Regions from separate parts of the Amycolatopsis sp. PS_44_ISF1 genome, predicted to be linked through region 1. Evidence: riboswitches for the same ligand, from Rfam matches in the RefSeq annotation. Region 1 holds a riboswitch; each other region holds the start of a gene.
What was found. A riboswitch is a leader RNA that binds a small molecule or an ion and turns the genes downstream of it on or off. The one in region 1 is predicted to bind cobalamin.

Region 1 (7,501 bases):
CGACCTGATCGGGCTGGACACGATCAAGGCCATCGCGGACTCGATGTACGCGGAGTTCAAGGAGCCGCTGTACTCCTCGCCGCCGCTGCTGCTGCGCATGGTCGACGCGGGCCTGCTGGGCAAGAAGACCGGCCGCGGGTTCTACTCGTACTCCTGAGAACTTCCGCCGCCCCCAGCCCCCGGTCGGCGACCGTGACCCGTGGCCTCAGCGGTCCGGCTCGAACGCGGCCCGCCGTGCGGCACGGCGCAGGACCACCAGGATCGCCGGCCCGAGCAGCAGGATGGCGGCGAGGTTGGTCAGCGCGCGCCCGGTGTCCCAGCCGAGCGTGGAGGTCAGCACGGTGAAGACCAGGAAGCGGTGCAGGTTCTCCCCGAGCGGCGCCCCCGGCACGAAGTCGAGCGCGGAGCCCCCGGCGAGGAACGGCCAGGTGAACATGCTCATGGCGAGCCCGTAGAAGTACGCGGCCAGCACTCCGTAGCCGGAGAGCACGGCGATCTCCCACCGCCCGCGGACCCGCTTCGGCAGCAGCCCGGCCCCCATCCCCACCAGCGAGGACGCGAGCATCTGGAACGGCAGCCACGGCCCGACCCCGCCGGTGAGCAACGCCGAGGCGAACAGCGACGTCGCCCCGAGCACGAAGCCGAACCCGGCCCCGAACACCCGTCCGGCGAGGACCAGCAGGAAGAAGACGAGCTCGATCCCGCCGGTCCCGGCGCCGAGCGGACGCAGGGCGGCGTCGACGGCGGAGAGGACGCCGAGGAGGGCGAGGGCTTTGGCGTCCAGTCCCCCGCTGGACAACTCGGCCAGCACGATCAGGATGAGCACGGGGAGGGTGGCCATGAACACGAACGGAGCGTCGACACCGTGCCCGGCGGCGGTCGCCCCGGTACCGGGGGTGGTGCGGACGAGCAGGGGCCAGCAGAACATCACCACCCCGAGGACCACCGCCGCCCCCAGGATCAGGCCGGTCCGCCACCGGATGCGCACGGCGGGCCCGAGGAAGTCGGTCACCGGCTCACCGCCCCGGTGGCTCCGGCGAGCGGGTCCGCGCTGACCCCACGGCCCGTCACCACCGGTGGCTCGGTCACGCGGGGACCGCTCCCGGCCGATTCGGTCGCGACCGGGCCGCTCGCCCCCCTCGCCCACGGGCGGAGATCCAGCACCACGCTCATGGGCCCAGCGCTCCGGCGACCTCGTCCACCGTCAGCCACGGCTCCGGAGCCAGGATCTTGGCCACCTGCGGCGCGAACGCCGGGGACGACACCACGACCTCCGCGGTGGGGCCGTTCGCCACCACCTCGCCCTCGGCCAGCACCACCACCCGGTGGGCCGCCACGGCGACGAACTCCACGTCGTGGGTGGCCAGCAGGATCGTGTGACCCGAGGCCGCGAGGGAAGCGAGCACCGACGCGAAGTGGCGTTTGGCCGGGTAATCCAGGCCCCGGGTCGGCTCATCGAGCAGCAGAGCCGGGGGCGCGGCCGCGAGCTGCACGGCCAGGACCAACGCCAGGCGCTGACCCTCCGACAGGTCGCGCGGGTTCAGCTTCCCCTCGATCCCCGGCACCAGGCGGTCCAGCAGCGAACGCGTCGTGCCCGCCGCGGCCGCCGATTCCTCGTCCGCCTGGGCGCACTCGGCGTCCACCGTCTCCAGGTACAGCAGGTCCGCCGGGCTCTGCGGCACCAGGCCGACCAGTGCCCGGGCCGCCCGGGGCTTCAGGCGGGCCGGGTCCTCACCCAGCACCTCCACCGTGCCACCCGAGCGGGGGCCACTGCCCTGCACGGCCCACAGCAGCGAAGACTTGCCCGATCCGTTGCGCCCCATCAGCGCCACCACCTCGCCCCGCGCCAGCCGCAGGTCCACCCCGCGCACGGCCAGGACGTCGCCGTAGCGGACCTGCACCCCCGCCGCCCGCACCACCGAAGCGCCAGGCTCGACCGCGGTGGAAGGACGTGGGTGAGCCGCCAATCGCGCCCGCAAGGGCCCCGCCTGACGGCGCGCGTCGCGCACCGAGAGCGGTAGCGGCGACCAGCCCGCCAGCCGGCCCAGTTCGACGATCGGCGGGGCGACGTCCGCGTATGCGAACACCTCCGCGGGCGAGCCCGAAGCCACCGAGCCGTCGCCCGGCAGGTACAGCACCCGGTCGGCGTACTGCGCGACGCGCTCCATCCGGTGCTCCGCCACCACCACCGTCGTCCCCAGGTCGTGCACCAGGCGGGTGATCGCGGCCAGCACCTCCTCGGCCGCCGTCGGGTCGAGGGCCGAGGTCGGCTCGTCCAGGACCAGCACGCGCGGGTGCGCCGTGAGCACCGAGCCGATCGCCACGCGCTGCTGCTGGCCGCCGGAAAGCGTCCGAAGTGGACGGTGACGCAGGTCGGCGACGCCCAGCAGGTCCAGCGTCTCCTCGACCCGCTTGCGCATCACCTCCGGCGCCACAGCCAGCTGCTCCATGCCGTAGGCCAGCTCCTCCTCGACGGTGTCCGTGACGAACCCGGCCAGCGGGTCCTGGCCGACCACCCCGACCACGGACGCCAGCTCACGCGGCGGGTGCGTGCGGGTGTCCCGTCCGGCCACGAGCACCCGGCCGGTCAGCCGGCCGCCGGTGAAGTGCGGGACCAGCCCGTTGATCGCGCCGAGGAAAGTCGACTTGCCGACCCCCGTCCGGCCGGCCACCAGGCACAGCTCGCCCTCCTCGACCACGAGGTCCACCTCGGACAGCACCGGCCGCGCGGCCCCGTCGTAGGCCACCCCGACGCGGGAGAACCTGATCACCGGGCGACCTCCGGCACTGGTGCGGGGCGCGGCGCCAGCCACGCGGGCAGCGCCCCGATCAGCACGGACAACACGGGCAGGACCGGCAGCGAGGGCCATTCCAGCGCGGACGGGTACAACCCCGAAGGCCCGGCCGCGAACAGCAGCGCGCACCCGCCGACGCCGCACAGCGCCACCAGGGTCTCCGGCCGTCGCCACCGGTCGGGCCGGTACGCCGTGCGCTGGACGCGACGGCCGCCGAGCACGAACCCGGCCCCCGCCACCACCAGCCCCACCGCCAGCATCGGCACGCCGAGCCAGGCCGACGTCCCGTCGAGCACTCCGTACACGCCCACGGCCACCCCGATCATCCCGGTGAGCACGCACACCGCGATCAGCACGCGCACCCGCGGCGCGAGGTAGCCCCGCCGCCCGTAGCCCCGCGAGTCCATCGCCGCGGCCAGCAGGAGCGAGCGGTCCACCGCGTCCGCGAGCACCGGCACGAAGATCCCCTTCACGGCCCGGAGGCCGCGCGAACGGCCCGCTCGCAACCGTCGCGCGCGCCGCACCCGCTGCACGCTCTCCACCAGTTGCGGGGCCACCGAGAGCGCGACCGTGACGGCCGTGCCCACCTCGTACAACGCCCCGGGAACCGCTTTGAGCAGGCGTTTCGGATTCGCCAGGGCGTTCGCGGCGCCGACGCAGAGCACGATCGCGGCCAGCCGGAGCCCGTCGTAGAACCCGCCCAGCAGTTCCTCCGCCGACGTCGGGCCGAGCAGGGTGATCCCGGCGGCGCCCCGGGGCAGCGGGATGGCCGGCAGCGTGAACAGCACGTGCCCGCCGTCCTCGCCGCCGATGAGGATCCGGAACAGCACGCGCGACACCACGATCACCGCGCCGACGTAGGCGTACATCCGGAAGGAGAGCGCCCACGGCGCGTCCGTGCGCCGGTGGGCGACCACGAACCCGGCCACCGCGATCACCAGTCCGAGCAGCAGCGGGTTCGTGGTCCGGCTGGCCGCGACGGCGAGCGCGAGCGCCCAGACCCACCACGCACCCGGGTGCAGCGCTCTCGGGACACCGGTCAACGGCCGGCCGCGCGGCTCACGAGCGGTCCGCGCCACGCCGTCGCCGAAGCCCGGTCACGATCCCGGCGGCCGCGATCACCACGATCACCGCGATGCCGATCACCAGACCCCAGGGGAAACCTCCGTCGGACGAGGCAGTCGGCTCAGACGGTGCGGCCGGCGCGTTCGCCTTTCGCACGGGTGCGGTCCGCGGCGGCGGGTAGTCCGCGAACGCCTTGTTGTGCGCGAACGACCAGCCCTCGAAGCTGCCCGCCGGCGGCTTCCAGCCCTGCACGCCGACCTGGCTCGACTCCCACCGGCCTCCGTCGGCCGCGGTCCAGAAGCTCCACGACGCGCTCTCCGGCGGCAGCCCGGTGCACGACTGGTCGGCGGGCCGGCCCTCGATCCGGCAGATCAGCGCCAGCCCGTACTTGCCGGCGCCGACCAGGTCCAGGCCCGCGTTCTGCATGGCCGTGACGCCGTTCTCCTGCGGCCCGGGCGCGCACCGGATCAGCGGTTCGCCGCCGAGGTCCTGGAAGTCGACGACCACGGTGACCCCGGTGGCGTCCGGGCAGTAGCCCGCGGCGCCCTTCCCGGGCACGGTCGCGGCGGCGGGGCCGGCCCCGGCCAGGCCGAAGGTGAACAGCAGCGCGCACGCGGCGAGCACGCGCCCCCAGGCGGGCGGTGGAACAGACATCGGTCGACGAACCTCGCATCGGATCGGACCACGGCGGGCGATCCGGCTCACGGCCCCGGCCAGGGCCGATCACGGTTGCGGGCCAGCGCCGGACTCGCACCGGATTCCCCCGTTCGTGGCGAAGAACCCACCGACGTTAACCCACCGGAGGGAGCCGCCGGAAGCGAGACCGGCCACACCTACACTTCCGGGCGTGGGAATCGGACAGCTGCGCGTCGGACTCGTCGGAACCGGTCCGTGGGCGACCACGGTGCACGCGCCCGGGCTGGCCGACCACCCCGGGACCACCCTCACCGCCGTCTGGGCCCGTCGTCCCGGCGCCGCCTCGGAGCTGGCCGACGCGCACGGGGCGATCGGCACCGGCGACTTCGACGAGCTGCTTTCGCAGGTCGACGCGGTGGCTTTCGCCGTGCCACCCGCCGTGCAGGCCGAGCTGGCGGTCAAGGCGGCCGAAGCGGGCAAGCACGTGATCCTGGAGAAGCCGATCGCCGCCGACCTGGCCGGCGCGCAGCGGCTCGCCGACGCCGTGACCTCGAACGAGGTGGCGTCGCTGGTCGTGCTCACCCTGCGGTTCGCCACGCCGACCCGCGAATGGCTCGACGACATCACCCGCGCGGGTGGCTGGCGCGGCGGCGGCGCCCGCTGGCTCTCGGGCGCCCTGCTCGGCGGCCAGTACGCGGCTTCGCCCTGGCGCCGCGACGACGCCGGCGGCTCGATCTCCGACCTCGGCCCGCACGCGTTCGACCTGCTCGACGCCGCCCTCGGCCGGATCACCGAGGTGCTCGCGGCGCACCACGGGGAAGGCGACCTCTGGCAGCTGATGCTGGCCCACGAGGGGGGCGCGATCAGCACCGCGACGCTCTCCCTGCACCTGCCGATCCAGCCCACCGTCGTGGAGGTCGCCGTCTACGGCGAGCACGGGTACCGCGCGCTCGGCCGCAGAGCGGGCACGGCCGGGGCGTCCTACACCGCCCTGCTCGACGATTTCGCCGCGATGATCGCGAGCGGCACCACCACGCACCCGTGCGACGTCCGGCGTGGCCTGCACCTGTCCTGGATCATCGAACGGGCCCGCGAGCTGGCCAAGTAGTACACAGGGCAGTCCCACTACTTTTCGTTGTGAAATAAGGCTTCCGGCCAAGTCGTGGAAATCCTTCCACAGGGTTGTCCACAGCATCCACTGTGGACGGTCGAGGCCGGTCGGAGGGATCTTGCCCGCCCCTCGGCGCCGCGCCGGAAAACCCCTTGCCCCAGGTGCGAGACTCGGGCCAAACCCGTTTCGGACGAAGGAACGCCTATGTTCGCCGCCGCTGCCCGCGTCGGCCGAAGCCAGGCCGGACGCGAGCACCTCCGCGTCGCCCCCGGCGCGTGCTCCGCGCACGCGCTCCTCCCTCGACCCCGAAAGGGTTCACCCGGCTCATGTCCGTCATCCAGGCTTATGTCCGCACGACCGCGCCCCGCGGCCGGGACACCGAACGCGTAGGCCCGTTCCTCGCCACCTTCGCGCGGGACACCGGCCACCCGATGCTCAACTACGCGATCCCCGACGACGACGCCGTGCCCTCGGCCGCCGAGATCGTGCGGCTGACCGCGGCCTACCGTCGCCGCGGCCTGCTGCCGCGGCTCGAGTTCTTCACCGAGGCCGCCCCGGACCTCGAAGAGCGCCTGATCGACCAGGGTTACGCCGTGGAGCGGCGCATCCCGCTGATGACCTGCACCCCGGCCGACTTCGTGGACCGCCCGGCGCCCGCCGGCATCGGGCTGCGCGCGCCGTCGAACGAGTCCGAAGCGCGCGGCCTGCGCGCGGCGCAGAACGTGGCCTTCGGCGAGTCCCCCGACGTGTCCGACGCCGAGCTGGCCGGCACGCTGGCCCACGGAGAGCGGGCCGTGCTCGTCGAGGACACGGTGACCGGCGAAATCGTCGGCGGCGGCGTGGCGTTGGAGATCGAGAACGGCACCGCCGAGATCGCGGGCATCGGCGTCGCGGCGACCCACCGCCACCGCGGCATCGCGTCGGCCATCACCGCGCACCTCACGCGGCTGGGGCACGACCGGGGCGCGCACACGGTCTTCCTCACTCCCGGCGACGAGGGGATCGCCACCGTGTACCGCCGCGTCGGCTACCAGCGGGCCGGCGAGTGCGTGCACTTCTGCCTGGGCTGAGCAGTACGGAGCGCTTCAGTCGTCGAACCGGCCGCCGCGGCCGCGCTTGACGTCGCCACGGCGCTTCTTCGCGGCCAAGCGGCGTTCCTTCGAGCCCCGGGAGGGCTTGGTCGGACGCCGCTTGGCCGGCGGCGGCGCGGAGGCGGCCAGCAACGCCGAGGCAAGCCGTTCACGGGCCGCGTCGCGGTTCATCAGCTGGGAGCGGTGCTCGCTGGCGGCGATGGTCAGCACCCCGTCGACCAGCCGCCCCGCCAGCCGCGCCAGGATGCGCTCCTTCAGCGGCGGCGGGATCGCGGCCGACCGGGCCACGTCGAACGACAGCTCGACCCGGGAGTCCGTGGTGTTCACGCCCTGCCCACCCGGTCCGGACGACCGGGAGAAGCGCTCGCTCAGCTCGGCCCCGGGCACCACGAACCGGGTGCCGATCACCACGTCCTCTGCCACCCGTCCAGTCTGGCAGCAGGCGGCAACCGCGTTTCCGGCTGTGTGGCCCGGGGACCGGGGCTAGAACCTCGGGTGGTCGCCCGACAGCACGGCGCGCGGGCCGTCCGGGGACTCGGTCGGCCGCACGTCACCGAGGATCCAGGCCGGCACGTGCCGCGCGGTCAGCACGGCCAGCGCCCGGTCCACGTCCTCGGCCGAGACGATCGCGACCATGCCGACGCCCATGTTGAACGTCTTCTCCAGCTCGGCCCGCTCGACCTTGCCCCGCTGCCCGACCAGCGCGAACACCGGCGCCGGGGTCCAGGACCCGCGCTCCAGCCGGGCGATGAGCCCGCGCGGCATCACGCGCGCGAGGTTGGCCTCCAGGCCGCCGCCGGTGA
Region 2 (7,501 bases), on a different contig from region 1:
GCTTACGAGCTGGCCCGCGAGCTCGTCGCGAACACCGCGCCCGTCTCCGTCGCCGTCACCCGGCAGCTGCTCTACCGGATGGCCAGCGCGCCCTCGCCGTTCGAGGTGCACGAGCTGGACTCCAAGCTCACCGCCGGCCTGCCCACCACCCCCGACACCGCCGAAGGCGTGCGGTCGTTCCTGCAGAAACGCCCGCCGGAGTTCGGGATGCGCGTCGACTCGGACCTCCCGCCCTACCTGCCCTGGCTCACCCGGTGACCGCCTACCCGCCCGAACCGTGGCGGCTCACCGGCGAAGCCCACCTCTCGGCCTGGCGCCTGCCCGCCGCGCAGCTGCCCGCCCTGCCCGAGGGGGTCGAGCCCCTGATCGTGGCCGGGCGCGCGCTGGTGGTCACCGCCTGGTTCCACTACCGGCCGCCCGGGCAGCTGAGCTACCACGAACTGCTCGCCGCCGTCGCCGTGCGCGCGCCGCGGCCCACCGCGTCGATCACCGGGATCTGGGTCGACAGCGAGGTTTCGCTCGCCGGCGGCCGGGCCCTGTGGGGCACCCCCAAGGACCTGGCCACCTTCGGCTTCCGCCCGGGCCGCACGTTCACCGCCACCGCGGCCACGGAGCACGACTGGATCGCCACCGCCGCCTTCTCCCGTCGCGCCGGGCTGCCGGTCGCCGTGCCCGCCGGATTCCGGATCGTCCAGACCCTCGGCGGGCGGCTCGAGCGCAGCCGGGTCGCAGTGCGGGCCAAGCCCGCCGCGGCGGCCGCCGGCTGGTCGGTCAACCCGCGCGGACCGCTCGGCTACCTCGCCGGCCATCGCCCGGTCGTCAGCGGTTCACTGATGGGTTTCGACCTCACTTTCGGCGGGTGAACCGGGGCCTGATCAGCCGCTCTCAGTGATCAGCTAACCCGCGAGGGTGAGCCGACGACACGCCACCCCTTGGGGCGCGTGCGAGCCACCACCCCTAGATGTAGTCTCTGGGAACCGGCAGCCCCCAGCGACGGGGAGACCGCTCAGGAAGGGCCGCCGGGCAGATCCACGAAGCCGCAGCGCACGGCCTGCACCAGGCGCGCGGCGGTGGAACGCGCCCATTTTTCGACCTGTTGGAGACCCGTATGTCAGTGGAAACCGGTCAGCGGCCGCCCTCGTCGGCGGACAGCACACCGAGCGCGATCCGCGTCATCCGGCGCGACGGCACCGTCTCGCCGTTCGACGCCGGCAAGATCTCGGTGGCGCTGACCAAGGCGTTCCTCGCGGTCGAGGGGGGCGACGCCGCCGCCTCCTCCCGCGTGCACCACGTGGTCGCCGAGCTGACCGAGCAGGTCGAGACCTCGCTGCTGCGCCACGCCGGGCCGGAGACCGCCCTGCACATCGAGCAGATCCAGGACCTCGTCGAGCTGGCCCTGATGCGCGGCGGGCACCACAAGATCGCCCGCGCGTACGTGCTCTACCGCGAGGAGCGCTCGAAGGCCCGCGATGCCGCCACCCCGGCGGCCACCGAGGCCACGCTCAGCGTCAAGGGCGTCGACGGAGTCCTGCGCCCGCTCGACTGGGCCCGCGTGTCCCACGTCGTGGGCGAGGCCGTGGCCGGGCTCGAAGACGTCTCCGCCGAGCCGGTGCTGGCCGAGGCCAAGCGCAACCTCTACGACGGCATCAGCGCCGACGAGCTGGCGCTGGCCCAGATCATGGCCGCCCGCGTGCTGGTCGAGCAGGAGCCGAACTACTCCTACGTCAGCGCCCGGCTGCTGCTGGACAAGCTGCGCGGCGAGGCGCTGAGCTACCTGGCCGGAGCCCCCCGCCTGGCCAGCCAGGACGAGATGGCCGGCGAGTACCCCGCCTACTTCCGCGGCTACCTGCGCCGCGCGGTCGAGCTGGAGCTGGTCGACGGCGAGCTGCTGCGCTTCGACCTGGACCGGATCACCGCGGCCATCCGCCCCGGGCGCGACCTCGACTTCGGCTTCCTCGGCCTGCAGACGCTCTACGACCGGTACTTCCAGCACCACAACGGCACCCGGTTCGAGCTGCCGCAGGCGTTCTTCATGCGCGTGGCGATGGGCCTGGCCATCCGCGAGGACGACCGGGAATCCCGGGCCATCGAATTCTACGAGCTGCTCTCCAGCTTCCACTTCATGGCCTCCACCCCGACGCTGTTCAACTCGGGCACCACGCGCGCCCAGCTCTCGTCCTGCTTCCTGACCACTGTGGACGACGACCTGGACTCGATCTTCCAGGCGTACAAGAACAACGCGCTGCTGGCCAAGTACTCCGGCGGGCTCGGCAACGACTGGACCCCGGTCCGCGGCCTCGGCGCGCACATCAAGGGCACCAACGGCCGGTCCCAGGGCGTGGTGCCGTTCCTGAAGATCGCCAACGACACCGCCGTCGCGGTGAACCAGGGCGGCAAGCGCAAGGGCGCGGCCTGCGCGTACCTCGAGACCTGGCACGTGGACATCGAGGAATTCCTCGACCTGCGCAAGAACACCGGTGACGACCGCCGCCGCACGCACGACATGAACACGGCCAACTGGGTCCCGGACGAGTTCCTGCGCCGGGTCGAGGCCGACGCGCAGTGGACGCTGTTCTCGCCCAACGAGACCCCGGACCTGCACGACCTCTACGGCAACGCGTTCGCCGAGCGCTACCGCGAGTACGAGGCCGCCGCCGAGCGCGGCGAGATCAAGGTGTTCCGCAAGATCCGCGCGGTCGAGCTGTGGCGCCGCATGCTGACCATGCTGTTCGAGACCGGCCACCCGTGGATCACCTTCAAGGACCCGTGCAACCTGCGCTCGCCGCAGCAGCACGTCGGCGTGGTGCACTCGTCCAACCTGTGCACCGAGATCACGCTGAACACCAACGCCGAAGAGGTCGCGGTGTGCAACCTCGGCTCGGTGAACCTGCTCAAGCACGTCACCCCCGAAGGGCTCGACACCGAGCGCCTGGAGAAGACCGTGCGCACCGCCGTCCGCATGCTGGACAACGTGATCGACATCAACTTCTACACGATCCCGGAGGCCCGCCGCTCCAACCTGCGCCACCGCCCGATCGGCCTGGGCATCATGGGCTTCCAGGACGCGCTGTTCGAGATCGGCGTGCCGTTCGCCTCGGCCGGCGCGGTGGAGTTCGCCGACCTCAGCATGGAGCACGTCTCCTACTACGCGATCTCCGCCTCGACCGACCTGGCCGAGGAGCGCGGCCGGTACCAGTCGTTCGAGGGCTCGCTGTGGAGCCGCGGCATCCTGCCGATCGACTCGATGCAGCTGCTGATCGACGCCCGCCAGGGTGACGCCCTCGACGTCGACACCTCCTCGACCCTGGACTGGGCGCCGCTGCGCCAGCGGGTCAAGACCGTCGGCATGCGCAACTCCAACGTGATGGCGATCGCGCCGACCGCGACGATCTCCAACATCTCCGGGGTCGGCCAGTCGATCGAGCCGCTGTTCCAGAACCTGTTCGTCAAGTCGAACATGTCCGGCGACTTCACCGTGGTCAACCCGCACCTGGTCAAGAGCCTCAAGGCCCGCGGCCTGTGGGACGAGGTGATGGTCAGCGACCTGAAGTACTTCGACGGCAGCCTCGGCCAGATCGACCGCGTGCCGGACGACCTGAAGGCGCTCTACGCCACCGCGTTCGAGATCGAGTCGAAGTGGATCGTGGACGCTGGCTCGGTCCGGCAGAAGTGGATCGACCAGGCGCAGTCGCTGAACCTCTACATCGCGGCGCCCAGCGGCCGCAAGCTCGACGAGCTGTACCGCTACGCCTGGCACAAGGGCCTCAAGACCACGTACTACCTGCGGGCCCAGTCCGCGACGCACGTGGAGAAGAGCACCCTGCGCGGCACCGACGGCAAGCTGAACGCGGTGTCCGCCGCCCCGGCCGCCGCCCCGGCCGCGGCGGTCCCGGCGCCGCCGGCCTCGGCCGCGGTCCCGGTCCCCTCCCCGGAGGCCGCGGTGCCGTCCGTGCCCGTCACGCCGCCCGTCACGCCGCCCGCCGCCCAGCCGGAGCCGAAGGAGCTGCCGAAGGTCGACGACGTCGACTTCGTCGCCACCGAAGGCGCGGCCTGCCGGATCGACGACCCCGACTGCGAAGCCTGCCAGTAAGGAACCCGAGAACATGACCAACGTGGAGACCCCCGGAGTCACCGGCCTCGGCGAGATCGAGGTCGGCGCCGAGCGGATCAGCGTCGACGACAAGCGGATGATCAACGCCCGCGCCGACGTCAACCAGCTGCTGCCGATGAAGTACCGCTGGGCGTGGGAGAAGTACCTCGCCGGCTGCAACAACCACTGGATGCCGACCGAGGTCGCCATGCAGGCCGACATCGCGCTGTGGAAGTCGGCCGACGGCCTCACCGAGGATGAGCGGCAGATGCTCAAGCGCAACCTCGGCTTCTTCGCCACGGCGGAGTCGCTGGTGGCCAACAACATCGTGCTCGCGGTCTACCGGCAGATCACCAACCCGGAGTGCCGCCAGTACCTGCTGCGCCAGGCGTTCGAGGAGGCCGTGCACACGCACACCTTCCAGTACATCTGCGAAAGCCTCGGCCTGGTCGAGGGCGAGCTGTTCAACATGTACCGCGAGGTTCCGTCCATTTCGGACAAGGACGCCTGGGCGCTGAAGTACACCCAGCACCTGGAGGACCCGGACTTCGAGACCGGCACGCCCGAGGCCGACACCGCGTTCCTGCGCGACCTGGTGGCGTTCTACGTGATCTTCGAGGGCATGTGGTTCTACACCGGCTTCGCGCAGATCCTCTCGCTCGGCCGGCGGAACAAGATGGTCGGCATCGCCGAGCAGTACCAGTACATCCTGCGCGACGAGTCGATCCACCTGAACTTCGGCATCGACTGCATCAACCAGATCAAGATCGAGAACCCGCACCTGTGGACCGAGCAGTTCCAGGCCGAGGTGCGCGGGATGCTGAAGGAGGCGTGTGAGCTGGAGGTCGCCTACGCCCGCGACACCATGCCCCGCGGCATGCTCGGCCTGTCGGCGCAGTTGTGCGAGCAGTACATGCACTTCATCACCGACCGGCGCGCGCAGCAGATCGGCCTCGCGCCCATCTTCGGGGAGACGGAGAACCCGTTCCCCTGGATGTCGGAGGCGATGGACCTGAAGAAGGAGAAGAACTTCTTCGAGACCCGCGTGATCGAGTACCAGTCGGGCGGCGCCCTCGACTGGGACTGATCCCGCCATCCGGGATTCGGGCGGGATTTGTGCCACGCCCGGCCCCGAGCGCTAGGCTCGGCCACGCCACTGGTTCGCCCAGGGCGTGGCCGAGCTGTTTTCGCGGCCGCACCCCGGTCGAGGCAACAGGGAACCCGGTGTGAATCCGGGACTGCCCCCGCAGCGGTGAGTGGGAACGAAAGCCGTCACCACGAGAAGTGGTGAAGCACTGGGCGCGAGCCTGGGAAGCGACGGCGAGTAGGCGTGCGCACGGCGCCCACGAGTCCGAAGACCTGCCCGTGGCACGCGCGCCGACGGCGTGCGTGAGTCCGGGCCTCGTGGGAGCAGGCGCGACGCGAAACGCGGCCCCTTCGCGTGCCCGGACTCGTTCGGCGAGCTCGCGAGGAGAGAGCTGTGAACACCATCGGCACCACCGTCCTGGGCAGCCCGCGCATCGGGCCGGACCGGGAGCTCAAACGGGCACTGGAGCGGTACTGGGCGGGCCGGATCGACGCCGCGGAACTGCTGGCCACCGGCCGCGGGTTGCGCACCCGGGCCTGGACCGGGCAGCGCGAAGCCGGCCTGGACTCGATCCCGTCCAACACCTTCTCCCACTACGACCAGGTGCTCGACACCGCCGAGCTGTTCGGCGCGCTGCCCGAGCGCTTCACCGGTCTGGGTCTTTCACCGCTCGACACCTACTTCGCGGCGGCACGCGGCGTGCAGGACGCGCCCGCGCTCGAAATGACGAAGTGGTTCGACACCAACTACCACTACCTGGTCCCCGAGCTGGGCCCGGACACGAAGTTCACCCTCACCGGCAGCAAACCGCTCGACGAGTACCGCGAGGCCCGTGCGCTCGGTATCGAAACGCGCCCGGTGCTGGTGGGCCCGGTCACCTTCCTGCTGCTGGCCAAGGCGACCACGCCGGGCTTCGAGCCGCTGGAGCTGCTCGACGAACTGCTCCCGGCCTACGCCGAACTGCTGCGCCGGCTGCACGACGAGGGCGTGGAGTGGGTCCAGTTCGACGAGCCGGCCTTCGCCGGCGATCGCCGCACCCCCGAGCTCAACGCGCTGACCCGCGCGTACCACGTGCTGGCCAAGGCCGAGGACCGGCCGAAGCTGCTGGTCGCCGGGTACTTCGGCGGCCTGGGCCGCGGGCTGGGCGTGCTGGCCCGTTCGCCGATCGAGGCGCTGGCCGTCGACCTGGTCACCGACGAGTCCTTTGTGGACACCGTTGCGGCCGAGGGCGCGCTGCGGGACAAGGAGGTGCTCGCCGGGGTGGTCGACGGCCGCAACGTGTGGCGCACCGACCCGGACCGCGCGCTGGAGAAGGCGCGCAAGCTGCTCGGCACCGCCGCGGCCGTCAGCGTCTCGACCTCCTGTTCGCTGCTGCACGTGCCCTACGACGTGGAGCGCGAGACGAGCCTCGACCCGCGGGTGAAGGGCTGGCTCGCCTTCGCGCGGCAGAAGGTGGACGAAGTCGTGCTGCTCGGCCGGGCGCTGCGGGCGGAGGGCCGCGAAGACGGCGAGGGCGCCGACCTCGGCGCGGCCCGCGCGGCGGTGGCGGACCGGGCCGCGGCCACGGAGGTGACCGACCCGGCGGTGCGGCAGCGGCTCGCCGCCCTGCGCCCGGAGGACGCCACGCGCCCGCCGTACGAGCAGCGCGCGGCGGCGCAGCAGGCCGAACTGGGCCTGCCGCCGCTGCCGACCACCACGATCGGCTCGTTCCCGCAGACCACCGAGGTCCGCAAGGCCCGCGCGGCGCTGCGCTCGGGCGAGCTGGACCAGGCCGGGTACGTGGCCGGGATGCACGCCGAGATCGAGCGCGTGGTCCGGCTGCAGGAGGAGCTGGGCCTCGACGTGCTGGTGCACGGCGAGCCCGAGCGCAACGACATGGTGCAGTACTTCGCCGAGCAGCTCGACGGCTTCGCCGCCACCGACTTCGGCTGGGTGCAGTCCTACGGTTCCCGCTGCGTCCGCCCGCCGATCCTGTTCGGCGACGTCTCCCGGCCGGCGCCGATGACCGTGCCGTGGGCCCGGCACGCCCAGCGGCTGAGCGAAAAGCCGGTGAAGGGCATGCTGACCGGCCCGGTGACCATCCTGGCCTGGTCCTTCGTCCGCGACGACCAGCCGCCGGCCGACACCGCGCTGCAGGTCGCGCTGGCGATCCGCGACGAGGTGGCCGATCTGGAGGCCGCGGGCGTGCGGGTGGTCCAGGTCGACGAGCCGGCGCTGCGGGAGCTGCTGCCGCTGCGCGCGGCCGGGCACGAGGCGTACTTCGCGTGGGCCGTCCGCGCGTTCCGCGTCGCGACGTCCGGCGCGGCCGACTCCACCCAGGTCCA
Region 3 (7,501 bases), on a different contig from region 1:
GGGTGCGCGTCGGCGACCGCGATCTCGTCGTCCAGCGTGGTGCCGTCGGCCAGCACGACCTCCACCCGGCCGCCGAACGCCGGCTCCGGCTCGTGGTAGCGGCGGGTCCACTCGGGGTCCTCGACGGTGCTGATCTTCTGCCACAGCTCCACGGTGTCCGGCCGGTTCGCCCGCTCCGGGGCGTAGGACCGCTCGTGGTGCCAGGCGCCGTCCTGCAGGGCGACGGCGAAGATGTACGGAACGGAGTGGTCCAGCGTCTCGCGGCTGGCCTTCGGGTCGTACTTCTGCGGGTCGCCCGAGCCGGAGCCGATCACGTGGTGGGTGTGGTGGCTGGTGTGGATCACGATCCGCGCCACCCGGCCCAGCTCGCCGACCCGGGGGCCGAGCCGCCGCGCCAGGTCGATCAGCGCCTGGCTCTGGTACTCCGCCGAATGCTCCTTGGTGAACGTGTTTAAAATGGCTCGCTTCGGCTCGCCCGGACCGGGCAGTGGGACGGTGTAGCGCGCGTCCGGCCCGCCCAGCAGCCAGGCGATGACCCCGTCCTCACCCTCGTACACCGGGCTCGGCGCGCCCTCCCCGCGCAGGGCCCGGTCGACGGCCTCGATCGCGGCCTTACCGGCGAACGCCGGTGCGTAGGCCTTCCACGAGGAGATCTCGCCCTTGCGCGACTGCCGGGTGGTCGTGGTGGTGTGCAGGGCCTGCCCGATCGCCTGGTACACCGTCGCGGTGTCCAGGCCGAGCAGGGCGCCCAGCCCGCCCGCGACCGAGGGGCCGAGGTGGGCGATGTGGTCGATCTTGTGCTCGTGCAGGCAGATCCCGCGGACCAGGCCGACCTGCAGCTCGTACCCGGCGGCGATGCCGCGGACCAGGTCGGCGCCGGTGCGGCCGGTGTGCTGGGCGACGGCCAGGATCGGCGGGATGTTGTCGCCCGGGTGCGAGTAGTCCGCGGCCAGGAAGGTGTCGTGGTAGTCCAGCTCGCGCACGGCCACGCCGTTGGCCCAGGCCGCCCACTCCGGGGCGTACCGGCCGGGCCCGCCGAACACGGTCGCCCCCGGCGTCCCGGGATGGGCCAGGGCCTGGTCACGGGCGACCCGGACCGGGCGGCGGGACAGCGACGCCGCGGCCACCGACGCGTTGTCGATCACCCGGTTGACCACCATCTCGGCCACCTCGGGGAGCACCGGGACGGGATCGGTGGCGACCGCGGCCAGCTTCCAGGCCAGTTGCTGCTCGCGCGGCAGCGGCTCGGCGGACCGGTAGGTGCGGACGGTGTGGTCGATCATCACTTTCCTTCGTGAACGGGGAAATCACGGCCGGGCTTCGGGTCCGGGGCCGCTCAGCCGCAGCGGACCCTCGCGGTACCTGTGAATTCTGTGGTGCCGGACCTCCAGCCTGACACCGGGAGACCGTGCCGGTCGATAGTTGTGCTCTGTGAATTCCTGTGAACGTTCGGGCTTGGTTTGTCAAAGTTGTTACAGTCCGGGAATGGAGAAGATGTACGCCGGCGCCCGGCTCCGCCAGCTGCGGGAGGACCGGTCGATGAGCCAGTCCGAGCTGGCCCGGCTGCTGGAGATCTCCCCCAGCTACGTCAACCAGCTGGAGCACAACGGCCGTCCGCTGACCCTGCCGGTGCTGCTGCGGCTCACCGGGCACTTCGGCGTGGACGCGGAGTTCTTCGCCCCGCAGGACGTCGCCCGGCTGGTCGCCGACGTGCGCGAGGTCTTCGCCGACGACACGGTCACCGGCTCGCTGTCGGCGGGCGAGGTCGACGAGCTGACCACCAAGCTCCCCGAGGTCGCGCGCACCCTGGTCGGCCTGCACCGGCGGTACCGGGAGGCGGTGGAGAACATCGCGACCCTGGTGTCCGAGCAGGGTTTGGACCGCACCGCCTCGCAGCAGCCGCACGAGGAGATCCGCGACTGGTTCTACCGGCGTCGCAACCACGTGGCCGAGCTGGACGAGCCGGCGGAGAGGCTGGCCGCCGAGCTGCGGCTCACCCCCGGTGACCTGCGGTCCGGGCTGAGCGCGGGCCTGCGGGAGCGCCACGGGGTGCAGGTCGGCTCGACGGCGCTGGGCACCGAGCAGCACCGTTTCGACCCCGCGACCCGCGTGCTGCACCTGTCCCCCGGCCTGCGCCCGGGCCAGGCCGCGTTCCGGCTCGGCTCGGAGCTGGCGCTGCTGGAGGCGGGTGACACCATCGAGCGGCTGGTCGGCACCGGCGGCTTCAGCGGTGACACCGCCCGGCGGCTGGCCCGGATCGGGCTGGCCAACTACTACGCCGGCGCGCTGGTGCTGCCCTACCGGGTCTTCCTCGGCGCCGCCGAGCGGTACCGCTACGACCTCACCCGGCTGTCCGACCACTTCGGCGTGGGCTTCGAGACGGTCTGCCACCGGCTCTCCACGCTCCAGCGCCCGCGCACCCGCGGCGTGCCGTTCTCGTTCGTCCGGGTCGACCGGGCCGGCAACATCTCGAAACGCCAGTCCGCCACCGGGTTCCACTTCTCCCGGGTCGGCGGTTCGTGTCCACTGTGGATCGTCTACGAGGCGTTCGGCTCGCCCGGCCGGATCCTCACCCAGGTGGCCGAGCTGCCGGACGGCCAGAAGTACTTCTGGCTGGCCCGCACGGTCACCCGCGCGGTCGGCGGCCACGGCGACCCCGGCAAGACCTTCGCGATCGGCCTCGGCTGCGAACTGCGCCACGCCCGCCGCCTGGTCTACTCCGCCGGCCTCGCCCTGGGCGCCGACGCCGCCATCACCCCGATCGGCATGGGCTGCAAGGTCTGCGAGCGCCCGGCCTGCCCGCAACGCGCCTTCCCGGCGATCGGCAAGACCCTGCGGGTGGACGAGCACACCAGCAGCCTGCTGCCCTACCCGCCGCAGGGCTGAGGACCGCACCGCCGCGCCATCGGGGCCGCCGCGCCATCGGAACAGTCGGGGCCGCCGCGCCATCGGACCGTCGGGGACACCGTGCCCCGCCCGGGTGAGATTCTCGGCCCGCTCGACATACTCGGACTTCCTACTATAGGGTCTCCTCAGGTCTGCGGTGCAGGGAAGCCGGTGCGAAACCGGCGCGGTCCCGCCACTGTGACCGGGGAGCGGTGCCCCGCGAGGAAATGGCCACTGGCGCGAGCCGGGAAGGCCGGGGCCCCGTCGATCCGGAAGCCAGGATACCGGCCGCAGGTATTCGTGTTCGTCCACGAGGATGGAGCTGAACGCATGCGGATTCCCCCTGCCTGCGCGAAAATCACCGGCCCGCCGCCCACCCGGCGGTAACCGGACCGGCCCGGAACCCAGCGCGCTCGGCGCGCCCGGGTGCTCTGTCCTGCGCTCTCGCGAAAGGCGTGCCATGACCACCGAACTCCACCACTTCGTCGGCGGGAAGCCGGTTCCCGGTACCTCGGGCCGCTTCGCCGACGTCTTCGACCCCAGCACCGGCGCGGTGCCGTCGCGGGTGCCGCTGGCCTCGGCCGCCGAGGTCACCGCGGCGGTCGGCGAAGCGGCCGCGGCCCAGCGGGAATGGGCCCGCTGGAACCCGCAGCGCCGCGCCCGCGTGCTGATGAAGTTCCTGGAGCTGGCCCGGTCCGAAGAGGACAGTCTGGCCCGGCTGCTCTCGGCCGAGCACGGCAAGACGGTGGCCGACTCGCGCGGCGACCTCCGGCGCGGGCTGGAGGTCGTCGAATTCGCGGTCGGCATCCCGCACCTGCTCAAGGGCGAGTACAGCGACTCGGCCGGCCCCGGCATCGACGTGTACTCGATGCGCCAGCCGCTCGGGGTGGTGGCCGGCATCACGCCGTTCAACTTCCCGGCGATGATCCCGCTGTGGAAGGCCGCGCCCGCGATCGCCTGCGGCAACGCGTTCGTCCTCAAACCGTCCGAACGCGACCCGTCGGTCCCGCTGCGCCTGGCCGAGCTGTTCGCCGAAGCCGGTCTGCCCCCGGGGGTGTTCTCCGTGGTCAACGGCGACAAGGAAGCCGTCGACGCGCTGCTGACCGACCCGCGGGTCGAAGCCCTCGGCTTCGTCGGCTCCTCGGCCGTCGCCGAGTACATCTACGCCACCGCGGCCGCGCACGGGAAGCGCGCGCAGTGCTTCGGCGGGGCCAAGAACCACCTGATCGTGATGCCCGACGCCGATCTCGACGGGGTGGTCGAAGCCCTGGCCGGCGCCGGTTACGGTTCGGCCGGCGAGCGGTGCATGGCCATCTCGGTCGCCGTCCCGGTCGGCCGGGCCACGGCCGACGCGCTGGTCGAACGGCTGGCCGCGCGGGTGCGGACGCTCAAGGTCGGCGCCGCGCTGGACGAGACCGCGGACTTCGGCCCGCTGATCACCGCCGCGGCCGTGCAGCGGGTCCGCGAGTACGTGGAGATCGGCCTGGCCGAGGGCGCGGAGCTGGTGGTGGACGGCCGGGAGGTGACCGTGCCCGGGCACGAGAACGGCTTCTACCTCGGCGGCTGCCTGTTCGACCGGGTCACCCCGGACCTGCGGATCTACCGCGAGGAGATCTTCGGCCCGGTGCTCTCGGTGGTCCGCGCGGACGACTACGAGCAGGCGCTGCGGCTGCCGAGCGAGCACGAGTACGGCAACGGCGTCTCGATCTTCACCCGCGACGGCGACACGGCCCGCGACTTCACCTCGCGGGTCGACACCGGCATGGTCGGGGTCAACGTGCCCATCCCGGTGCCGATCGCCCACCACACCTTCGGCGGCTGGAAGCGGTCCGGTTTCGGCGACCTCAACCAGCACGGCCCGGACTCGATCCGGTTCTACACCAAGACCAAGACCGTCACCTCGCGCTGGCCCTCCGGCGCCCGGGAAGGTGCCTCCTTCGTCATCCCGACGATGAGCTGAAGCCATGAGGATCACCGGCGAACAACGCGCCCTGCGCGAGACGGCGGCGGACTTCGCCGCCGAGCACCTGGCCCCGCACGCACTGGAGTGGGACCGGGCCAAGCACTTCCCGGTCGACGTGCTGCGCAAGGCCGCCGAACTCGGACTGGGCGGGCTGTACCTGCCCGAGGCGGTCGGCGGCTCGGAGCTCGGCCGGCTCGACGGCGTGCTGGTGTTCGAGGCGCTGGCCACCGGCTGCCCCTCGATCGCGGCCTACGTGTCGATCCACAACATGGTCGCCACGATGATCGACCGGTTCGGCGACCAGGAGCAACGCCGGCGCTACCTGCCGCGGATGTCCACCATGGAGCACCTGGGCAGCTACTGCCTGACCGAGCCGGGCGCCGGGTCCGACGCCGCCGCCCTGTCCACCCAGGCCCGCCGCGACGGCGAGTCCTACGTGCTCGACGGGGTCAAGCAGTTCATCTCGGGCGCCGGCACCTCGGAGGTCTACGTGGTGCTCGCCCGGACCGGCGGGCCGGGCGCCCGCGGCATCTCCGCCTTCGTCGTCGAGCGGGGCACGCCCGGGGTTTCCTTCGGCCCCGACGAGGTCAAGATGGGCTGGAACGCCCAGCCCACCCGGGCGGTCGTGTTCGACGGCGCCCGCGTGCCCGCTTCGGCCCGGCTCGGCGCCGAGGGCTCCGGGTTCGCCGTGGCCATGTCCGCTTTGGACGGTGGGCGGCTCAACATCGCGGCCTGCTCCCTCGGCGGCGGTGAAGCGGCGCTGGGCAAGGCCGTGCGGTACCTGTCCGAGCGGTCCGCGTTCGGAGCCAGGCTGTCGCAGTCCCAGGCCCTGCAGTTCCGGCTGGCCGACATGCGCACCGAGCTCGAAGCCGCGCGCACCCTGCTGTGGCGGGCCGCCGACGCCCTGGACCAGGGCGAGGACCGCGCGACCCAGCTTTCGGCCATGGCCAAGCGGTTCTGCACCGACACCGGGTTCGAAGTGGCCAACCAATCCCTGCAGCTGCACGGCGGTTACGGCTACCTCGCCGATTACGGGGTGGAGAAGATCGTCCGCGACCTGCGGGTGCACCAGATCCTCGAAGGAACCAACGAAATCATGCGGGTGATCATCTCGCGCCGGATGCTGGCGGAGGCGGTGTGAGCACACGATCGCGAAGCTCCGCTCGCACCGCCGACCGGGTATCCCGCAGAACACAGGAGGTGGCATGAGCGACGTCGAGTTCGTCGTCCACAGTGGAATAGGCCGGATCACGCTGAACCGGCCGCGGGCACTGAACGCGCTGACCCACGTCATGGTGACCGCGATCGCGGGCCACCTCGAGCGGTGGCGGGCCGACCCGGCCGTGCGCGTCGTGGTCGTCGAGGGCGCGGGCGAACGCGGGCTGTGCGCGGGCGGCGACATCCGCTCCATCTACGAGGACGCCAGATCCGGCGGCACCGCTTCGCTGGCCTTCTGGGCCGACGAGTACCGGCTGAACGCCGCCATCGCCCGGTACCCCAAGCCGTACCTGGCGATCATGGACGGCCTGGTGATGGGCGGCGGGGTCGGGGTGTCCGCGCACGGCAGCCACCGCGTGGTCACCGACCGCTCGCGGGTGGCGATGCCCGAGACCGGGATCGGGTTCGTGCCCGACGTCGGCGGCACCTACCTGCTCTCCCGCGCGCCCGGCGGCCTCGGCCTCCACGCCGGGCTCACCGGCGCGCAGCTGAGCGGCGCCGACGCCATCCACTGTGGACTCGCGGACCATTACGTGCTCGCGGACCGGCTGCCCGACCTGTTCGACGCGCTGGCCACCCACACCCCGGACGCGGCGCTGGCCCTGGTCGCCGATCCGCCACCGCCGAGCGCGCTGGCCGAAGCCCGCTCGTGGATCGACCACTGCTACGCCGCCGACACGGTCGAAGGGATCCTCGACCGGCTCCGTGACGCCGGCGGTCCGGCGATCGCCGCGGCGAAAGAGCTCGAGGGCAAGTCGCCCACCACGCTCAAGGTGACCCTGCGGGCGCTGCGGACCGCGGCGGCGCTGCCGGACCTGGAAGCCGCGCTCACCCGGGAGTACCGGGTCTCGCACCACGCGTTGACCACGGCCGAGCTGGTGGAGGGCATCCGCGCGCAGGTGATCGACAAGGACCGCGCGCCCCGGTGGTCGCCGCAGGCCCTGACCGAAGTCGGCGAGGACCTCGTCGACGCCTACTTCGCCCACCTCGGCGAGGACGAACTGACGGGAGTGGCCCGATGAGCACCGCCTTCCTCGGACTCGGGAACATGGGCGGCCCGATGGCCGCGAACCTGGTCAAGGCCGGCGAGGAGGTGACCGGCTACGATCCGTCGCCCGAGGCCCGCGCCGCCGCGTCCGCCGCCGGTGTGTCCGTTGTGGACAATGCTGTGGCGGCGGTCGCCGGGGCCGGCGTGGTGATCACCATGCTGCCCAGCGGAGGGCACGTGCTGGAGCTCTACCGGGAGCTGGTGCCCGCGGCCGGACCGGGCACGCTGTTCCTCGACTGCTCCACCATCGAGGTCGCCGACGCCCGGGCCGCCGCCGGCCTCGCCACCGGCCACGGACACCTGGCGCTGGACGCCCCGGTGTCGGGCGGGGTCGTCGGGGCGGGCGCAGCCACCTTGACCTTCATGGCCGGCGGCCCGGCGGAGGC
Region 4 (7,501 bases), on a different contig from region 1:
CCCGGTGGACCGTTCACTTCCGGGCGACGCCGGCCAGGACCGTCGATTCGCTGGGGGACTCGAAGGACACCGCCACCTCGTCCGGCTCCGCCTGCTCGGGGTGCCACTCCGCGGTCCAGACCAGTCCGGGCTCGACCAGTTCGAAGTCGCCGAGGAGCCGGGTGATCTCCTCCCGGTCGCGGTAGATGATGGGGCTGGACGAAGCGTCGTAGGACACCTTCAGCCGGGCGAGCATGTCCTTGTAGTGCGGTGGGACGCCGTCGTCGGTGGCGTGGGACAACGCCAGGTAGGAGCCGGGGGCGAGCAGTTCCCGGTAGCGCGCGACCAGGCTCGGGCCGAGGTCGGCTTCGATCCCCGAATCGGGGGCCGACGGCTGCTGGACGTGCAGGACCGCGATCAGCAGCAACGCGACCGGCTGGTTCAGGTCGATGATCCCGGTGTCCTGGATCTGCGCCCACAACCGGTCGGGGTCGCGCATGTCGGCGTGGATGACGGTGTGCCGGTCGGGGTCGCCGTGCTCCCGCAGCAGGCTGCGCGAATGGGCGACCGCCACCGGTTCGTAGTCGACGTAGGCCACCCGGACCTCGCCCGGGGCCAGGTTCTCGGCCACCTCGTGCGCGTGGCCCATGGTCGGCACGCCGGAGCCGATGTCGACGAACTGCCGCACCCCCCGCCGGACCAGGTACCGGACCACGCGGTGCAGGAACATCCGGTTCGCCTGGGCGATCGGCTTGATGATGGGGAACTCGCCGAGGATCCGGTCGCCGAACTGGCGGTCGATCTCCCAGTTCGTCCGGCCGCCGAGGTAGTAGTCGTAGATCCGGGCGACGCTGGGGTGGCTGAGGTCGATGTCCGGTGGGGGAAAGGGGTCCTCGTCCAACCCGGCCACGGTGGGGCTCCTTCTTTCGGCTCGGCGGTGCACGTTTTCAGGGTAGGGCTGGGAATCCGGCGGCACCGGCCGGCAGCCGGGTGTCGTTGATCTCCCGGGCGGCGTGTTCCAGCAGGGTACGGGAATCTTCCCGGCTCAGGGCCGCGCCGCTGAGCGCGGTCCACCGGTCGAGGTAGGAACTGCGCAGGGTTTCGGCGGTGGAACGCTGAACCCCTTGGGGCGTCTCGCCGTAGGCGAAGTCGTCCGCGCCCTGGGCGAACCCGAAGACGGTCAGGTCCAGGGGCAGGTGCGGCAGCTCGCCGAACGGCACGAACCGGATCGACACCCCCGGGTGGGCGTCGATCAGGCTCAGCATGTGCTTCACCTGATCGAGCAAGATGTAGGGGTCGAGCTTGCGGGTCCGGGTGAGTTGCAGCAGCGCGCTTTCGCTGAGCAGGAACTCGTATTCCCGCTTCGGATGGCGGGCGAAGACCCGGGCCCGTTGCCCACGCTCGTAAACCGCGTCGTCGATGTCGCGGCGGCCGGCGGTGTTGAAGAGCGTGAGCATGTAGCTTTCGCACTGCAACTGCCCGCTGATCCGCTCACCGGTCCAGCTGCGCACCGTGTCCGCCTCCTGCTCGGCGGCGAGGATGTCGCGGAACCACGGGGGAGTGGCGACCAGGCGGCGCCCGGACCAGATCCCGGAGGTGCTCGCCGACGCGTTGAGCCGCCGCATCACCGCCGCTTCGGCGTCGCTGACCTTGAGCGCCTTGATGAACGCGTCCAGCTGCTCCCGCTGCAGGCCCAGGTGGGCGTTCTCCAGCTTGCTGATGTTGGCCTGGGTGTAGCCCACCCGACGGCCGAATTCGGCTTGGGTCAGGCCCAGCCGCTTCCGTGCCGCGGAAATCATCGTGCCCAGTTCTCGCTGCTGGGTCTCGACGGAGGGCAGGGTCACCGGATCGTGCCGTCCAATCAGGGAATCGGGGACTGCCCATGCTAGGACACCGCGGCCCGCGGCCGCAGCACCGCCCTGGCCCCCGCCCGGCTCCCGAATCCGGTTCCGGGCGGGCTCCCGGCTCGGCGGGACTGCGGAATCAGCAGTCGAACTGCCCGGCGCGCACGGAAGTGACGAACGACGTCCATTCTTCCGGCGAGAAGAGCAGCACGGGGGATTCGCCGAGCTTGGAGTCCCGGACCGCGATCAGCCCGGGGCGGCCCAGGTTGACCTCGACGCAGTTGCCGGAATTGTCCCCGCAGGGAACCGGCCGCTGCCAGCCGGTTTCGTCCAGGGAGAACGCGGCGGTTTTCGGGTCGTAATCTTCCATGGTCGCCCCTCGTCGGCTGTTCGCAGTAGTGGATTATTCCGTGCATCCAGGGTCGTGCTGGAATATTCCAGGCGCAAGGGCCGACCGGTGATCATGGTGGGGGAAAGGTGATATTCACCCGTTCGGCCACGGTTTGGGAGGTGTTCGGTAATGCAGCTCGGCCAACGGTGTGCGGCGTTCGGGAGCAATCGCGATTACTCCTCGGTGCGAGGGGACTTCCCGGACCGGCGGCGGAGGACCGCGGTCAGCACCAGGGCGACCGCCCCGGTCCCGAAGGCGCCGGTCCCCGCGGTGAAGCTGTGCACGGCCAGCGCCAGCGCGCCGAGCGCGGCGCACAGCACCTCACCGGTGATGAAGGCCGCCCGCAAAGTCCAGCCCCAGTCGCTGAAGATGGCCTCGAGCAGCGCCGGTCCGGGCGACGCGGTGAGCTTGCGGTGCCGCGCGTGGCCGAGGGGAACCGGGGCCTGGTGGGTCTGCCGGTTGAGCACCAGCACGCCGTCACAGATCCGGATCGTGACGCGAACGGGCTGCTCGCTCCGGCCACCGCCGGCTCTGGCCGGTGGGCTCGGCGCTGCCGCCGCCTGCGGGGGGCGAGGCTCCGGTCGCCCGCTTTCCCCTGCCTGGTTGCAACTGCCAACGTCTACGATGGCCATGACGCACTCCTCGAGATCGGATGTGTGTTCGTACCGGCGCGGCTCCCTGGGCTAGAGGGGGTCGCGCCTTCTTCTTCCTTCGACGGACTGTCCTCATCGGACTTCCGCAGTCGCTGCACCGCCACGGTTTCCGCACTGTGGAGACGCGGCCGCCTTCACGAAGCTCCTGGTTGCCTCTCGTCCCCTGCGGTTTCGGCGGGTGCGTATCAGTTGCCTCCAAAGAGATTGCTGTCGTCGCCGAGCTGCTGGCCGGTTTCGGGCGGGGACCGCCGGTGGACGGCGCTCGCTCATGCCGATGCACGTGCATCTGTTCGTGCAGAAGTGTAGGTGCAGTGATCGGCTGGGGAAAACCCAGGATTGGCCACCGAACCCCGAGGGAAACGGCTGCTGCGACCCGCAAAGTGGCCGACTCGGCGATGCACCCGTTTATTTACGTTTCGTAAAATAGCCTTGCACCAGCGCGTGGTCGCGCTCGGTAAGGATCGGTGTTGCATATTGTTTCCGGCTGCCAACGCAAGGGGCATACCGGTGGTTTCGAATATTCTGCACCGGCGATCACGGAAGCCGAGCTGGCCTTGAATGTCCCCGCCGCCCGGCAGTGCCCGGCCCGAGACGGTTCCGGCCGTTGCGTCAACCATGGTGGTGACTTTCCGTACCACTCTTATGAGTGACATTTATGACGATGACTCGGTTACGCCTCGTGTGCTTCACGTGGTTGTTCCACCCCTCGCGCCAGCCGGGCGGCGCTGGCCTGCATGATCACCCGATCCGGCGGTCCGTGCAGATGGACCTGCATATTCCAATGGTTTCGCTGCTCTGGGGTGATGCGCCGGGAACGTGATAGACCGTCGGTAGCTGGAAATGCGACGGTTCCAGTAACTGTTCTCCGTGGTAGCGCGGAGTAGTCGCGCGAGTCACCCGAACCGCTGGGCGACGCGGAAATACCGCTCAGCGAGACACTCGTAGTAGGTCGTGGGGTGACTGTGCGTTCTCCGTCAGGATGGGATGACCCGAGTTCCCGGGAAGGGAGCAGCGCCGGCGAAGAGGAGCGGGGCCCCTTGCTCGAACAAGAGGCCCCGCGGTGTCCGATGACCAGCCCGTGAAGACGAGGAAAGGGACCTGGTGACTGTACCGCTGGAAAGGCCACGCGAACCAGGGAAACGCCCACCGTGCCGACCGAGCGCCGCCGGACGCGGGAGTACCGAGCCGGAGCGAGCCGGGCCTCTTGCTCCGGACCCGCGACGAGGCGGTCTCTCCGGCGGATTCGCCGCCGAGCGGGCACGGGTCGACGAAGAACCCACGGCGACCGCCCCGAAACCGCGCGCTGCACCCTCGCCGGCCGACCTGGCACCGCGTGCTGCGCCCTTGTCGGCCGCCCCGGCACCGCGCGCTGCACCCTTGTCGGCCGACCCGGAGCCGTCCGGAGTTGCAGTTCCGCAGCGGGTCGACGTGGCCGGGTGCTTCAAGGCCGAGGATCCGGAGCCGCGGGTGGCCAGTGCCGAGGAGATGATCGCGGCGGCGGCGAAGGTGCTGGCTGGGCGTGAGCACGGCCGTCATCGCCGGCCCGAAAGCGGTGACGGCCGGCTGCGCCGGTTGGCCGGCCCGCTTTCGGCCTGGGTAGCCGCGGTCCGCACGGTCCTCTTCCTCCTCGCGGGGGGCTGCGCCGTGGCCGCGGTGGTGACGACGACCGACCCCCGCATCGCCGCTTCGCTCGGCACGTTCGTCGTCATCACGAGCTTGGTCGGCGCCGGCGCGCTCTGGCCGCGCCGCACCCGGGTGCCACGGGGATGACGACGCCTGCCGATCCCGGGCACCGCGAGGAAGGGCATCGCTACCCGGGATCGGCGGCGCAGTGAGGAGCAGCGAATCTTGGCGGACCGGGCCGACTACTGGAACCCCGGATCCCGATCGCTACCGGCAGTGCTCGCCCCGGCGTCATCCGTGACCGTCCACCCCTGGCGGTCTACGGCACCCCGGTGAACTGCGCGACTACCGGTCCCCCCGCCGCCTCGGCGGTGTTAAGGTCAGCCGGTTTTCGCACAACTGCACGAATTCATGCCCGCGACGGGGAAGCCGGTCGAAATCCGGCGCTGTCGCGCAACCGTGGGTCACTCAGGTGACGAGTCGGGTCCACCTCGCGGGCAGGTGATGTCAAAGCCGCTGCCGCGTTAGCAGGGGCCGGCGCTGGACGCCGTCCTCCCCGTGGTCGCGCTGGGGATGGGGGAGTGGTGTCGGGCAGACGCTTCGGTGCGGTCGTGGTGTGCGGACTGCTGGCCGTCCTGGTGGCGGCCCCGGCCGGTCCGGTGTGGGCGGTCGGGGCCCGGGAAGCCGGCGAGCAGCAGGTCGGCAGTCAACGGAGCACCGCCCACCAAGGTGTGCGCGCCTGGCCGAACAGTGCCGAACTCGCCGCCCGCCAAGACGTGCGGGCCTGGGAAGCCGACGCCGGACCGGTGGCCGCGCAAGGCGCGCGCGCCCGAAAGGCCGACGCCGGACTGGTGGCCGCGCGGGGCGCGCGAGCCCGGGAGGCCGACGCCGGACTGGTGGCCGGGCAAGGCGTGCGGGCCCGGCCGGTCGCCGTCCCGGGGGCTGGTGAGGCACCGGCCGGTCGCCCGGGCACTGCCGATCAACCCGCCGCCGCCGCGAACTCGCAGTGGCTCGCCCGGCAGTTGAGCGCTGAGGGCACCCTGCAGAACCCGCTCGGCGGGGCGCTGCCCGACCACGGGCTGATGATCGATTCGGTGTTCGCGATGTACGCCTCCGGGCGGGGTGAGCTGGCCGCGCCGATCACCTCCTACCTGGAGAAGCACGCCACCGACTACTACACCTGGGACGGACTCGTGCACGGCCAGGGCTACGACGCGGTCATCACCGGCGGTGCCGCGGCCAAGGTGCTGGTCGCGGCCGAGGTCGCGGGCCGGGACCCGAGGAACTTCGGCGGGCACGACATGGTCGCCGAGACCCTGGGCGCGATCCCGCGCCAGGGGCGCGACCGGGGGCGGGTCAGCGACTACTCCAAGGACCCGGCGCTGGCGAGCGGGGTCAGCAACAACTCCAACACCTTCGGCCAGGCCCTCGGCGTGATCGGGCTGGCCCGGGTGCACGAGAACGACCAGCCGGCCATCGACACCCTGGTGAACCAGCAGTGTTCCGAAGGCTACTTCCGGATCTTCTTCGGCTACCTCCCCACCGGCGGAACCGGCGCCGACGCCTACCGCCTGTCCAGCTGCGACGAGGGCAAGGCGACCGGGGAATCGGCCAAGGACGGCGACACCACCGGGCTGTCCCTGTCCGCGATGCTCGCCGCGCGCGACGCGGGTGCGACGGGCCTCGACGCCCGGATCGGCCGGACCGTCGCCTGGCTCGAGGCCGACCAGGACCCGGGCGGCGGCTGGGGCGGCGGCGTCGGGACCGAGGCGCCGAACACCAACAGCACCGGGCTCATCGTCCAGGCGCTGGCCGACGCGGGGGGCGCGGACGCGGCCGTGGCCAAGGGGGTGGCCTTCCTGAAGGCGGCCCAGGTCACCGCGGCCGCCGACCCGGGTGATCGGCTCCAGGACCAGATCGGCGCGATCGCGTACACCCCGTCGGAGTACACCAAGGCGAAACCGGACGGGATCGGGAGCCTCGACACCTGGATCCGCGCGAGCGCGCAGGCCTCGCTGGGGCTTTCGCAGATCGGCTTCTACGCGCTCACCGGGGGAGTCCTGCCGGTCAAGCCCGTCCCGCCGCCCTCGCCGGGCGCGAAACCGGGGGAGGACCACCAGGCGGTGCCGCCCACCGCTGGCGGGTCGCCGTCGCGTCCGCCGGAGACCTCGTTCGCCGCTGGTTCCCCCGGCCCGGCCCCGCAATCCCCGGCCGGGCGCCTCGGCGCGTACCTGGCGGGCCGGCTGGCCGGGGGCGACCACGTCGAGACCACGCAGGACGGCCGGACCTATGTGGACTACGACCTCACCGCGGACCTCGTGCTCGCCCTCCGGACCCTCGGTGGGCCACTCGAAGCCGCGGATCGGGCGTCGCGGTTCCTGCTGAGCCCGGACTCGATCAACGCCTACGCGCACGGGGCGCCGTATGAGCCGTCTTCGGCCGCGTACGTCGAACCGCTGGCGAAGCTCCAGATCATCGCCCAGTTCCTGGCCGGTGGCGAAGACGCGCCGGCCGGGCTGCGGTCCACGATCACCCAGTTGCACACCGCTCTCACGGCGTTGCGGGGCGGCGACGGGGAATTCGCCGACACCGGCCGGTTCGCCGACCCCACCCGGACCACCCGGCGGCAGGCATGGGGGGTCCTGGCGGCCACCGCGGTCTCCGACACCACCGGCGCGCGGTCCGGCCTGGACTTCCTGCTCGGCCACCAGTGCCGGGACGGGCTGTTCCCGGTGGCGGTGAACGCCGGGCCGTGCGCGACCGGCGACGCGGCGTCGACCTCGGCCGTGGTCCAGGCGCTGGTCGTGCGGGCCCGCCCACCGGCCGCCGGACCGGTCCCGGGCCTGGTCCCGGGCGACTGGAGCCGCGACCGGGCCGCCGTGCTGGAGTCCGCGGCCGGGGCACTGTCGGCCCGGCCGGACCGCGCCGGGCTGATCGAGGCGAACGGCGCCCCGGACCCGGTGCTCAGTTCGCTCGTGGCGGGCGCCCGCCAGGCCGCGGGGCTCGACGTG

Region 2: linked by a shared signal. The riboswitch ahead of metE (5-methyltetrahydropteroyltriglutamate--homocysteine S-methyltransferase) and the one ahead of NYF13_RS07290 (hypothetical protein) in region 1 are both predicted to bind cobalamin.
Region 3: linked by a shared signal. The riboswitch ahead of NYF13_RS20130 (CoA-acylating methylmalonate-semialdehyde dehydrogenase) and the one ahead of NYF13_RS07290 (hypothetical protein) in region 1 are both predicted to bind cobalamin.
Region 4: linked by a shared signal. The riboswitch ahead of NYF13_RS20330 (hypothetical protein) and the one ahead of NYF13_RS07290 (hypothetical protein) in region 1 are both predicted to bind cobalamin.

Annotation. Positions count from the first base shown of each region.
Region 1 covers NZ_JANUXO010000001.1:1,601,642-1,609,142, reverse strand. Annotated here, with positions in the region: gene NYF13_RS07310 (3-hydroxybutyryl-CoA dehydrogenase) at 1-157, shown strand, start outside; gene NYF13_RS07305 (ECF transporter S component) at 206-1,012, opposite strand; gene NYF13_RS07300 (ATP-binding cassette domain-containing protein) at 1,170-2,771, opposite strand; gene NYF13_RS07295 (CbiQ family ECF transporter T component) at 2,768-3,874, opposite strand; gene NYF13_RS07290 (hypothetical protein) at 3,855-4,514, opposite strand; cobalamin riboswitch at 4,529-4,664, opposite strand; gene NYF13_RS07285 (Gfo/Idh/MocA family oxidoreductase) at 4,708-5,604, shown strand; gene NYF13_RS07280 (GNAT family N-acetyltransferase) at 5,934-6,677, shown strand; gene arfB (alternative ribosome rescue aminoacyl-tRNA hydrolase ArfB) at 6,693-7,121, opposite strand; gene purM (phosphoribosylformylglycinamidine cyclo-ligase) at 7,182-7,501, opposite strand, start outside.
Region 2 covers NZ_JANUXO010000002.1:2,140,415-2,147,915, forward strand. Annotated here, with positions in the region: gene NYF13_RS23745 (enoyl-CoA hydratase-related protein) at 1-258, shown strand, start outside; gene NYF13_RS23750 (acetoacetate decarboxylase family protein) at 255-863, shown strand; gene NYF13_RS23755 (ribonucleoside-diphosphate reductase subunit alpha) at 1,109-4,090, shown strand; gene NYF13_RS23760 (ribonucleotide-diphosphate reductase subunit beta) at 4,104-5,177, shown strand; cobalamin riboswitch at 5,302-5,451, shown strand; gene metE (5-methyltetrahydropteroyltriglutamate--homocysteine S-methyltransferase) at 5,571-7,501, shown strand, end outside.
Region 3 covers NZ_JANUXO010000002.1:1,279,864-1,287,364, forward strand. Annotated here, with positions in the region: gene NYF13_RS20120 (MmgE/PrpD family protein) at 1-1,283, opposite strand, end outside; gene NYF13_RS20125 (short-chain fatty acyl-CoA regulator family protein) at 1,486-2,886, shown strand; cobalamin riboswitch at 3,008-3,194, shown strand; gene NYF13_RS20130 (CoA-acylating methylmalonate-semialdehyde dehydrogenase) at 3,347-4,846, shown strand; gene NYF13_RS20135 (acyl-CoA dehydrogenase family protein) at 4,851-5,990, shown strand; gene NYF13_RS20140 (enoyl-CoA hydratase/isomerase family protein) at 6,055-7,089, shown strand; gene mmsB (3-hydroxyisobutyrate dehydrogenase) at 7,086-7,501, shown strand, end outside.
Region 4 covers NZ_JANUXO010000002.1:1,329,895-1,337,395, reverse strand. Annotated here, with positions in the region: gene NYF13_RS20355 (SAM-dependent methyltransferase) at 14-880, opposite strand; gene NYF13_RS20350 (helix-turn-helix transcriptional regulator) at 927-1,823, opposite strand; gene NYF13_RS20345 (DUF397 domain-containing protein) at 1,963-2,193, opposite strand; gene NYF13_RS20340 (hypothetical protein) at 2,388-2,687, opposite strand; gene NYF13_RS20335 (hypothetical protein) at 4,335-4,637, shown strand; adenosylcobalamin (AdoCbl) riboswitch at 4,888-5,033, shown strand; gene NYF13_RS20330 (hypothetical protein) at 5,075-7,501, shown strand, end outside.